DNA from 3 places in the Cytobacillus kochii genome. Region 1 is predicted to be linked to each of the others. Evidence: predicted binding sites of a transcription regulator. Region 1 holds the regulator's gene; each other region holds the start of a gene.

Region 1 (4,222 bases):
GCAGCTACACCCTCACCTTCTCTAATTAAACCAAGTAAAATGTGCTCAGTTCCCACATAGGAATGGCCCAATTTTCTTGCTTCATCCATTGATAGTTCAATTACTTTTTTTGCTCTTGGTGTATAATGCGGTGTTTGGGAGGCCTCTTGCCCTCTACCTATTAGATTTTCAACTTCCGTTTGAATTTTTTCTGAACCCAGACCTAAGGCATAAAGTGCTTTAGCGGCAATTCCTTCACCTTCACTTACTAACCCTAGAAGTATATGCTCAGTCCCAATATTGTTATGTCCTAAGCGAATGGCTTCTTCCTGTGCTAATGCTAATACTTTTTGTGCTCTCTCAGTAAAACGTCCAAACATCATCTATCATCATCCTCCCAACTCTTGATCTTCCATTTTTAATCTTTCTCGAATAAGAGAAGCTCTACGAATATCCCGTTCAAACGGTCGTAATGGGCCTCCAGCATATTGCTGTAAAAATCCTGGTTGTGTTAAAACCATTAATTCATTTAATATATTTTTTGATATGCCTTGTATATAGTCCATGTCTATTCCAAGGCGAACATCCGATAAACATCTAGCCGCTTCTTTTGATTCAATGATTCGGCTATTAGATAAAATACCATAGGATCTGAAGACTCTATCTTCTAATTGTATGTTAGAGGTTTTCGCTAATGCTTCTCTTGCTGACCTTTCCTGCGAAATTAATTGCTCCACAACACTTTTTAAATCCTCAGCAATATCTTCTTCTGATTTCCCTAATGTGATTTGGTTAGAAACTTGAAAGATATTACCTAATGCTTCGCTACCTTCTCCATAAATTCCTCTAACAACTAATCCAAGTTGGTTAATTGCTGGAATGATTCTATTCATTTGATGAGTTAATACTAATCCTGGTAAATGCATCATGACAGATGCTCTGAGACCTGTGCCCACATTTGTTGGGCAACTAGTTAAATACCCTACCTGTTCATCATATGCATAATCAATCTCAGTTTCTAACCAATCATCAATTTGGTTTGCAACTTCTAATGCTTCTGATAATTGGAAGCCTGGAAATAAACACTGTATACGTATATGATCTTCTTCATTCAACATAATGCTAACCTCTTCATTTTCAGTAAGTAGGCAGGCACCATGACTAGCGTTTTCTGCTAAATGAGGACTAATCAAATGTTTTTCCATCAGCACCCTTTTTTGCAATGGTTGTAAATCATCCATTTGCAATAACGAAAAGTCACCATAAGTATCAAAAGTCGATTTTTCCATTCTTGCTTTAATGATATCTATCACACGTTTAGCTTCATCATGAGAAAAGATGGTTGGAAAATTAACCTGTTTAATATTGCGAGCTAAACGAATTCTAGAACTAAGTACGATATCAGAATCAGGACCTTCTGCACTCATCCAAGAGCTGACAGCCTGATTGATAAACCTTTCTAAAGACAAGTTCATTCCCCTCCCTCTAGATGGTTTTTCATTTCTTTTTCCAATTCACGTATTGCATCTCTTGTCTCTGCTGCTTTCTCAAACTCCTCTTTAGTTATAAGTTCTTTCAAGTTTATTTTTAAATCCTCAATTTGCTTTTTTAAATGGATATCTCCACCCATTCTTGTAGGGATTTTTCCGTTATGATTCCAATTACCACTATGAAGCCTTTTAATAATTGGCTTTAACTGTCCTCGGAAAGAATCATAACAGTGGGCACATCCGAATTTCCCGACTTTAACAAATTGAGGAAAGGTCATCGAGCATTGCTCACACTGTACTACCTGCGTTTGTTTATTTAACTGAGCTTGGTTATTTGCATAACTTGTATCTATATTAAATAATCCGCTCAATAGATTATTAATAGAAAACCCAGATCCATTATTTAACATAAACATATCCCCATGTTCTTGGGCACATTTTTCACATAAATGGAACTCAGCCTTTTCGCCATTCATAATTTTTGTAAAATGTAGAGTCGCAGGTCTCTGATTACATTCTTGGCATATCATCTGTTTCACCCCTCCATACTTTACAACCTACTTATATTTCAATGTATTTAGCATCGCAACAAGCATCCTTGCTCTTAACTCATCCCTATAGGGTAACTCTAAGTAAAGAACTGAACGATCAATGACACTTAACATAATCTTCGCTTCTCGAGTAGTAATAATCTCTTCTTCAACTAATCTGTTTATAATATTTTCAGCACTATTTTGTGAAATACGATCACGTACAATCCTAATCAATTGATTAATTAAATCAACATAATCATATGCTTGCACTTTGGTAATTCTTATATAACCACCACCGCCACGTTTGCTTTCGACAGCATAGCCTTTTTCAACTGTAAACCGAGTATTTATGACGTAATTTATTTGAGATGGGACACATTGAAATTTATCAGCGATCTCGCTCCGCTTAATTTCAACAATTTCCCTTTCGCTAAGTTCCAAGACTTCTTTAAGATATTTTTCAATAATATCTGATATATTTTTCACCCGGCCTCCCCCTATCTGACTTTGACTATATTTGACATAAATTATACATGATTTGTGTGAAATGTTGCAACGAAGTAGTATTATTAATTTTCCCCTTTTTTTCTAAATCTCAAACGTATGAAATATAGGTTCGTTCATTAAATTTATATTATGTTTAGATTGTATAGATGTTATTTGTCCATTTAAATAAACGAATTCATTATAACACGACAAAAAAGAGCACATACAAATGATGTGCTCTTTTATCTTGCCCGGCAACGTCCTACTCTCACAAGGGGACAGCCCCTAACTACCATCGGCGCTGAGAAGCTTAACTTCCGTGTTCGGTATGGGAACGGGTGTGACCTTCTCGCTATCGCCACCGGACTATGAAATTGTAAGGGAATCGTTCCCTCAAAACTAGATAATGCTGAAGAAGATATTTATTGAGTAATCGCCTGTTTGGTTAAGTCCTCGATCGATTAGTATTAGTCAGCTACATGTGTCGCCACACTTCCACCTCTAACCTATCAACCTGATCATCTTTCAGGGATCTTACTAGCTTGCGCTATGGGAAATCTCATCTCGAGGGGGGCTTCATGCTTAGATGCTTTCAGCACTTATCCCTTCCGCACATAGCTACCCAGCGATGCCTTTGGCAAGACAACTGGTACACCAGCGGTGCGTCCATCCCGGTCCTCTCGTACTAAGGACAGCTCCTCTCAAATTTCCTGCGCCCACGACGGATAGGGACCGAACTGTCTCACGACGTTCTGAACCCAGCTCGCGTACCGCTTTAATGGGCGAACAGCCCAACCCTTGGGACCGACTACAGCCCCAGGATGCGATGAGCCGACATCGAGGTGCCAAACCTCCCCGTCGATGTGGACTCTTGGGGGAGATAAGCCTGTTATCCCCGGGGTAGCTTTTATCCGTTGAGCGATGGCCCTTCCATGCGGAACCACCGGATCACTAAGCCCGACTTTCGTCCCTGCTCGACTTGTAGGTCTCGCAGTCAAGCTCCCTTGTGCCTTTACACTCTACGAATGATTTCCAACCATTCTGAGGGAACCTTTGGGCGCCTCCGTTACTCTTTAGGAGGCGACCGCCCCAGTCAAACTGCCCACCTGACACTGTCTCCCATCCCGATAAGGGATGTGGGTTAGAATTTCAATACAGCCAGGGTAGTATCCCACCGACGCCTCCACCGAAGCTAGCGCTCCGGCTTCTAAGGCTCCTACCTATCCTGTACAAGCTGTACCAAAATTCAATATCAGGCTACAGTAAAGCTCCACGGGGTCTTTCCGTCCTGTCGCGGGTAACCTGCATCTTCACAGGTACTATAATTTCACCGAGTCTCTCGTTGAGACAGTGCCCAGATCGTTACGCCTTTCGTGCGGGTCGGAACTTACCCGACAAGGAATTTCGCTACCTTAGGACCGTTATAGTTACGGCCGCCGTTTACTGGGGCTTCGATTCAAAGCTTCGCGTGAGCTAACCTCTCCTCTTAACCTTCCAGCACCGGGCAGGCGTCAGCCCCTATACTTCGCCTTGCGGCTTCGCAGAGACCTGTGTTTTTGCTAAACAGTCGCCTGGGCCTATTCACTGCGGCTCATCAAGGCTTTAACACCCTAATGAGCACCCCTTCTCCCGAAGTTACGGGGTCATTTTGCCGAGTTCCTTAACGAGAGTTCTCTCGCTCACCTTAGGATTCTCTCCTCGCCTACCTGTGTCGGTTTGCGGTACGGGCACCTT
Region 2 (4,222 bases), 1.5 Mb from region 1:
CTGCTCTTGCTCTTAAGACTGCGTCGGAGACAAGTGTGATGGCTTCATTTTGACCGATGACTCTTTTTTGTAGAATCGACTCTAGTCGCAATAACTTCTCCCGTTCACTTTCAACTAATTTAGAGACAGGTATACCAGTCCATCTCGATACAATATCAGAAATTTCTTCTTCAGTGACCTCTTCACGTAATAAACGGTTATCATTTTCTTTATTATTCGTCTCTTCTTCTAATTGTTGTAACTCCTTTTCACATGCAGGGATTTTACCATGTCTTAACTCTGCTGCCTTATTAAGGTCATACTTATTCTCAGCTTCCTCTAGCTCTCTTTTCAAAATTTCTAACTGCTCTCGTTTTGATTGTATCGATTGTATCGCAGCCTTTTCTGTTAACCATTTCGCCCTCATTTCTTTCGCTTGTTCCTTAAAGTTAGTAAGTTCTTCTCTTAGTTTCTCTAACCTCCCTTGACTGATTTCATCAGACTCTTTTAGCAGAGCGGCCTCTTCAATTTCAAGCAGCATTACCTTTCTTGTTACTTCATCCAGCTCCGTAGGCATAGAGTCAATCTCTGTCCGGATCATTGCACATGCCTCATCAATTAAATCAATCGCTTTATCTGGTAAAAAACGATCTGTAATATAACGATCAGATAAAGTAGCTGCTGCAACAATAGCCCTGTCATGAATATTGACCCCATGATGAATTTCGAATCGCTCTTTTAAACCTCTTAAAATAGAGATAGAGTCTTCTACATCGGGTTCTTTTACTAATACTTGTTGAAACCTTCTCTCTAATGCCGGATCTTTTTCAATATACTTTCTATGTTCATCCAATGTTGTTGCGCCAATACAATGTAGCTCACCTCGGGCAAGCATCGGCTTCAACATATTACCAGCGTCCATCGCACCTTCTGTTTTACCAGCTCCAACGATTGTATGTATCTCATCTATAAACAGAAGAATACGACCATCACTCTTTTTAATCTCTGCTAACACTGCTTTTAAACGTTCCTCAAATTCACCTCTAAATTTAGCACCAGCAATTAACGCACTCATATCTAATGAGAAAATCGTCCTATCTTTCAGTCCCTCTGGTACATCTTTTCTAACAATTCTCTGTGCTAATCCCTCAACAATTGCTGTTTTACCAACACCTGGCTCACCGATGAGGACAGGATTATTTTTCGTTTTCCTTGAAAGTATGCGAATTACATTACGGATTTCTTGATCTCTGCCAATGACAGGATCTAATTTCCCTGTTTTCACTTCTTCCACTAAATCTCTACCATATTTATGAAGTACTTCATAAGTACCTTCTGGGTTTTGTGATGTCACCTTTTGATTCCCCCTGATTTCTTCAATTGCTTGTTGGATATCCTTCTTTTTCATTAAAAAGAGGTCTGTAACATTCGTCTTTGCCACAATCACTGCCCATAAAACATGTTCAATGGATATATAATTGTCCTGCCATTGCAATTTTAATTCTTCTGCTTTTGACAAGGTTTTTCTTAAATCATTAGTAAGATAAAAAGAATTTAAATCCGCACCACTTCCACTAACCCTGGGTTTTCTTTCTAATAAATGTTGCAATGATTGTTTCACATTTTCAATTGTAAAATCACTTCGTCTTAAAATATTTGTAAATAGATGATCCTCCTGCAAGAAGGAAAGGAAAAGGTGCACCGTATCCACCTCTTGGTGACCTTTATTTGTCGCCATCCTTTTGGCAGTCATTAAACCTTCTTGCAAAGAGGTTGTCATTTGATTAATATCCAATCGCACGTCACACTCCTGACCTTTTTTGACCTTTGTTTTATTATAAAATTATTTCCTGCCATATGTAAAGCCATCCACATTTTGGGATGGCATCTGATTCGTTCTTTATTATGGTTTTCTTTGATAAGTCCATAATCGATTATGGTTTGAGTTTTCAGGAAATCGATCACCCGCACGAAGACTTACCACTTGTGGGTTATTCACATTACTGCCAGTTTCACCAATCTCAATATATTTACCATTATTTGGCGCTTTCTGCCCTGCTCTAAATTGTCGATTTTGTCCCAAAATGAGCACCTCCTTCAAACTTACACTTTTATTATTTCCGCGAGAAGGACGAATCATAAAGGAAATTGTAGGTATTGTGTTTTCCTCAAATCAGATTGCAAGCCTGTCTCTGGCGCTTTTATTGTTGGGTGTACTTTTTAAATTACTCTTACCCCGCAGCTATCTTTGCGTTTTTCACTCATGATGTACGAACAAATCCTTTTTGATACGCTATTCCAACGCATTTTCATCTTGATGTACGAGCTCACTCACTTTGCTTCGCTATCCCTGCGTTTTTTCCTCTCAATGTACGAGCAAACCCTTTTTTGCTCACCCTCAAACTTCCTAAATTCCCCTCAAATGATAAAAAGCACGAACCATTCTAGGAACAGAATAGTTCGTGCTTCAGCTTGTTACAACACTATAGTAATTCAGTTAATAAGGCTTTTTGTGCGTGAAGACGGTTGCCTGCTTGTTGGAAAACAGCGGAGTGATCACCGTCAATAACAGGCGCCGAGACTTCTTCCCCACGGTGTGCGGGCAAACAGTGAAGGAATAAATAATCTTCTTTTGCATAGGCTACAAGTGACTCGTTCACTTGATAATCATGAAAGACTTGTAAACGCATTTCATTTTCTTCTTCTTGACCCATACTCGTCCAGACGTCCGTATAGATGACATCAGCTCCATCAACCGCCTTTTTTACGTCGTTTTCGACGACAATTTTACTGCCCGTCACTTCAGCAAATCCTTGTGCTAAAGTGACCACTTTTTCATCTGGTTCGTAGCCTTTCGGACATGCAATCGTCATATGCATGCCAACTTTTGCTGCCGCAATCATTAATGAGTGAGCTACATTATTGCCATCTCCAACATAAACACAACGAATACCTGCTAATTTTCCTTTTACTTCTTTAATCGTTAACAAGTCTGCTAGTGCTTGACAAGGATGATAAAGGTCCGTTAACCCATTAATTACTGGAATAGTAGCATGTGTGGCAAGTTCTTCTATAATATCATGAGAAAATGTACGAATCATAATGCCATCAACATAATTAGATAATACTTTTGCGGTATCTGCAATCGTTTCTCCTCTACCGATTTGCATGTCATTACTATTTAAATAAAGGGCATGACCGCCAAGTTGTAACATACCCGCTTCAAAGGAAACCCTTGTACGTGTAGATGACTTTTCAAAAATCATTCCCAATATTTTGCCCTTCAATGGCTCTTCGACTTGATGATCCGTTTGCTTCATTTCATATGCCTTTTCGACAAGTCCATTGATTTCTTCAGAAGAATAATCAGCTAATGTTAGCATATCCTGTCCTTTTATATCTAACTTTTTACCACATACAGTCGATGTTGTAATCATGATTTCGTCACTTCCTTTACATTGTCGTTTTGCCAATCCTCAATTGCTACTGCTTGCCAATCCTTTTCTGTTAAAGCAAGTAAATAGGCTTCAAGTGACTCTAATTCACTAAAAGTGTGTAGGCGATTTTTAACCGCCCATTCCCGCATACGTTGATTTTCATCACCAGTGAAAGGATTGTAAAGTGCAACAGTTGTTTCATCTAATTCGGCCCCTTGAGCATCTAGCAATTTGGTTTTTGACTCTTTTGCCAATGTCCTGATGCCATCTGTTAATTCACCACTATACAAAACGGACCGTTCCTTATCTCCATGTAATTGAAACACTTTCTTTAAAGCTTGTGGTAAAGTCGCTGCTAACGCAATTCCTTCCCCAGTTGACTTCATTTCTGGTCCTACTTTAGCATCAAGACCTTTTAGTGCATAGTTAGAGAAAACCGGATATTTGACAGTAACAAATGTTTGCTTCGTATCTTCTGGAAGTTGGTCTTTTTCGAAAAATTGCTTTCCTAATAATACTTTTGTTGCCTCCTGAACCAATGGAATAGCAGTCACTTTACTTACAATTGGCACCGTTCGACTTGCCCTCGGGTTTACTTCAAGTAAGTAAACTTTGTTATCATCAATAATATATTGGATGTTCATTAAACCTTTATATCCAAGCTTTTTAACCATCAATTGTCCATACTTAATCATAAGATTTTGTACTTCTTTTGATAAGCTTTGTGGCGGTAAGACTGACATACTATCACCAGAATGAACCCCGGTCCTTTCAATATGCTCCATAACTGCCGGGATGAGAACATG
Region 3 (4,222 bases), 760 kb from region 1:
AGATTTCTCCCCAGATGCGCTTTTTAAATGGATAAATGGATAAAACGATTTTTTTAACACAAAATAGATTTATTATTAGAATTTACAACTCAAAAACGGAGGAATACATTAATGTATTTTTACAAAGAAGATTTAATTAATATGATCGTTCCTGATAAACCAGATCCACATGCAGCCAAGGTGCTTCAAGAAGCTCTAGGTGGACAATTTGGAGAAATACGTACAATGATGCAATATTCATTTCAAAGTGCCAACTTCAGAGGAAAAGCAAAAAAATATCGAGACCTATTAAGAGGGGTATTTATAGAAGAGCTTAGTCATATAGAATTAGTACAATCGACAATAAATCAACTTTTAAATGGTGCTGGTGGTTCTAGCCCAGGTAACCAAGCATTTGATAATGCTCCGTTAGATGATGTTATTCAAGATGGGGCAAATCCCCATCATTTCATTATAGGTGCTAAAGCATCCTTACCAGTTGATGCAGGAGGTAACCCATGGAATGGTTCCTGGGTTTATGACCACGGTAATTTAGTAGCAAATTTAATCAATAATGTTTCATTAGAATCAACTGGTGTACTTCAAAAATCAAGAATTTATGAGATGAGCAGTAATAAAACTCTAAGAGAAACAGTAGCTTTTCTTATGGTTAGAGATAATGCGCATCAAAATGCTTTTGCAAAAGCATTAGAAACATTAGGAGTCAATTGGGGAAAAATCTTCCCTGTTCCTAACTACGACTTGAATAAATATCCTGAATGTAAGAAATATGTTGATATGGGCTTTCACAACGCCCAATTTAATTTCCGTTTAGATGATACACTTATTGGGGAAGTATTCACTGGAACAACACCTAGTAGGAATGGTGGAGACCTTTCAGTTACTGAACCACCTAAAGGGTTTCCTGTGCCAACAATGCCCGATATGCCAAATGAACATGCACCAGGTTTATATGATTTAGATAATTAGGGCCTTTATAGGCTCTTTTTATTTGTTTTCGATAATATCGTTCAAACCTTCTATTAACTAAACCTGTATAAATTAGTTAACATCCACATAATCTAAAGGAAAATAGAGGTGAAGTGAATGCTAGCTAATTTTTTTAGAATATTTAATGCAATTGTATTATGGTTAATCGTTATTATTTTTCTACCTAAAAATTCGTTTAAAAGATTTTTACCAGTGACATTATTTTGCTCTTTTCTTTTACTCATTGTCGAAATGTTAAGTCCAATATTTAATTGGTGGACAGTAAAAGGTGGTTATAAATTTATGTTATTTGATGCATTAGCATTTATTTTAGGACCATTCTTCACGATAAATTTATGGGTGTTTCACTTTACTTATGGCAAATTCCCCTTATATGCGACTACCAATTTAATTATGGATGTTATTTTTGCCTATCTCTTAACTCCTCTTTTCGAAAAGATTGGACACTTTAAACTCAAAAAATTCACAAGAACTGGAATACTTATCCTTTATTATTTCCTTTCTCTTTTGAATTATGGCTTTCAACAATACATTGAAAAACCGGTAGAACCTATCGAAAATTAAGGATCTAGTAGAAGGCTATTGCACACTTGTTCATGTAGCTTAAATATTTAGTTGTTACATGCATTGTATTTTATTTAGATAAACATACCATAGGGCTCTTTTACCTTTTGACCATCTTTTTTCTGGTAGATCGCTTATGTACAACTTTTGAGAATTGCTCTTGAGATTGGTGACTTTTAGAAAACATATTGTATAACTCTTAAACTCCCCTTTCCTTCAATTATCTTTTCAATTTTTTTCACCTCAAATATTAAAACTAACCTTCTTTTAAGCATTAGCGATAATCTATATGTAGGAATATTAAGAATAATTAAACGATAATCGATTGATGAATTTCCGATTTGGGTAAATAAAATAGGAGATTTTTAACTTCGTCGGACAAAAGTCGGACAAAAATTAAACATCTCCCATAATCCCTTATATTATAAGCATGTAGCGCCCTCGGAGGGAATCGAACCCCCATTTTAAGAACCGGAATCTTACGTGCTATCCGTTGCACCACGAGGGCATTTTTCATATGTAGGAACACGTTTTTCTTGGTGTTACGAATATTAATTATATGGGAAAAACCCTTTATATGCAAGCATTCGTTGTTTAAAAGCAAAAATTTGTGGGTATCATGGATACGAGGAAATCAACTTAGAAAAAAATGTCGAATAATTCTCTTGAAATAATCAAGCGATTCGTTTGACCTTAATTGACCAACCATGTATGATGAAACTACATACATTTACCAATGGCGAGGTATAAAATACCTTTCCAAAACTTTTTTGACCTTTAAAGGAGGAATTGGAAATGAACTTAATCCCTACAGTAATCGAACAAACAAACCGAGGGGAACGCGCTTATGACATTTACTCTCGCCTATTAAAAGATCGCATTATTATGTTAGGCAGTGCGATTGACGATAATGTGGCTAACTCAATTGTGGCACAGCTATTATTCTTAGAAGCAGATAATCCTGAAAAGGACATCACGCTTTATATTAATAGTCCAGGTGGAAGTATCACTGCTGGTATGGCTATCTATGATACGATGCAATACATCAAACCAAATGTTTCAACAATCTGTACTGGTATGGCTGCATCCATGGGTGCATTCTTACTAGCAGCTGGTGAAAAAGGGAAACGTTTTGCGCTTCCAAACAGTGAAGTCATGATTCACCAACCACTAGGTGGCGCTCAAGGGCAAGCAACTGAAATCGAGATTGCTGCTAAACGCATCCTATTCTTACGTGAAAAATTGAACCAAATTCTAGCTGAACGTACTGGTCAACCTTTAGATGTTATTTCTAAAGACACAGATCGTGATAACTTCATGACTGCAGAAAGAGCACTAGAATATGGTCTTATCGACAAAATCATTACAAACAATACACCAGAAGAGAAAAAATAAGCATCACAAATAACAAAAGCCATCAGCATTTCCTTTGCTGATGGCTTTTGTTCTGCGATGAATGAATAGTTGTTAGATCGACTATTTAGAGTTAATACATAGTTGAATAAAATTACGTTTCATTGTCGATTTACAAATAGTTGGGAGGTGAACGAAAAATGGTGAGATAAAAAGAAGTAGAAATAGCGTAATTTGTCGAGTGGCAATCGTAACCGATATAAGAGAAAAAATTAATTTGTTCGGTCTTCTTTTGTGGTTTTCTATCTAGTTAGCTGCACAATTCTTCTTTGCTACGGCTTCTTATCGATTTTCCTTCTCGATGGCTGCGCAATTCCTCTTTACTACGGCTTCTTTTCAATTTTCCACCTGGATAGCTACACAATTCCTCTTTGCTACGGCTTCTTTTCAATTTTCCACCTAGATAGCTGTGCAGAAACGCACCCCAATTGCTAAAAGGAAGCAATCTAGCAATGGGGGTGCGCAGGTTATTTGTGTATTATACAGATTATGAAACAATGTCTTCTTGTAGGAGTGCAGTCAGTTTATTTAAGGCTTCGGTTTCATCGCTGCCTTCAGCGAGGAGGGTTACGGTGGAACCAGCACTTAGAGATAGGCTCATTAATCCCATGATACTTTTGGCATTTACTTTTTTTCCGCCTTTTTCGATAAAGAGATCTGCTGTGAAGCGATTGGCTTCCTGCACTAACTTTGCAGCAGGGCGCGCCTGTAAGCCTGATTTAATTTTGACTTCCACTTGTCTTTCTACCATGTCCTAACCTCCAAAAAACTTTAAGATTCCTTCCATTGCCCTGTTTTAATTTTTTCTGCAATTTCATCAATTTTTCTTAGGCGATGATTGATACCCGATTTGCTTATCGTGCCACCAGAGACCATTTCTCCAAGTTCTTTTAAAGTCACATCTTGATACGTAACACGCAATTCAGCAATTTCGCGTAATTTCTCTGGTAACACCTTTAGCCCAACGGTACTCTCAATATATCTTATGTTTTCGACTTGTCTTAAGGCAGCACCAATTGTTTTATTTAAATTGGCTGTTTCACAATTGACCAAGCGATTAACCGAATTTCGCATATCTCTAACAATGCGGATATCTTCAAATCGTAAAAGCGCGCTATGAGCCCCAATAATATTAAGGAATTCTGTAATTTTTTCCGCCTCTTTTAAATAGGTAATAAAACCTTTCTTTCTTTCCAATGTTTTACTATTCAATCCAAAAGTATTCATTAATTTCGACAAGGCGTCATTATGCTCC

Evidence for each region. The regulator CtsR, encoded in region 1, represses protease genes until heat stress. The targets are predictions, from matches to a motif close to ATGGTCAATAAAGGTCAAACA.
Region 2: clpB (ATP-dependent chaperone ClpB) is a predicted target of CtsR. The motif match lies at 1,787-1,807, and genes of this name have one in related genera.
Region 3: clpP (ATP-dependent Clp endopeptidase proteolytic subunit ClpP) is a predicted target of CtsR. The motif match lies at 2,239-2,259, and genes of this name have one in related genera.

The regions. Positions count from the first base shown of each region.
Region 1 is NZ_CP085254.1:95,127-99,348, reverse strand. Features, by position in the region: gene clpC (ATP-dependent protease ATP-binding subunit ClpC) at 1-362, opposite strand, end outside; gene LG276_RS00485 (protein arginine kinase) at 369-1,448, opposite strand; gene LG276_RS00480 (UvrB/UvrC motif-containing protein) at 1,451-1,999, opposite strand; gene LG276_RS00475 (CtsR family transcriptional regulator) at 2,027-2,488, opposite strand; rRNA gene rrf (5S ribosomal RNA) at 2,738-2,854, opposite strand; rRNA gene LG276_RS00465 (23S ribosomal RNA) at 2,930-4,222, opposite strand, start outside.
Region 2 is NZ_CP085254.1:1,614,731-1,618,952, reverse strand. Features, by position in the region: gene clpB (ATP-dependent chaperone ClpB) at 1-1,774, opposite strand, end outside; gene LG276_RS08570 (YjzC family protein) at 1,883-2,062, opposite strand; gene argF (ornithine carbamoyltransferase) at 2,463-3,416, opposite strand; gene LG276_RS08560 (carbamoyl phosphate synthase large subunit) at 3,413-4,222, opposite strand, start outside.
Region 3 is NZ_CP085254.1:3,923,953-3,928,174, forward strand. Features, by position in the region: gene LG276_RS20075 (manganese catalase family protein) at 112-969, shown strand; gene LG276_RS20080 (hypothetical protein) at 1,087-1,554, shown strand; tRNA gene LG276_RS20085 (tRNA-Arg) at 1,991-2,062, opposite strand; gene clpP (ATP-dependent Clp endopeptidase proteolytic subunit ClpP) at 2,350-2,949, shown strand; gene LG276_RS20095 (HPr family phosphocarrier protein) at 3,455-3,718, opposite strand; gene whiA (DNA-binding protein WhiA) at 3,739-4,222, opposite strand, start outside.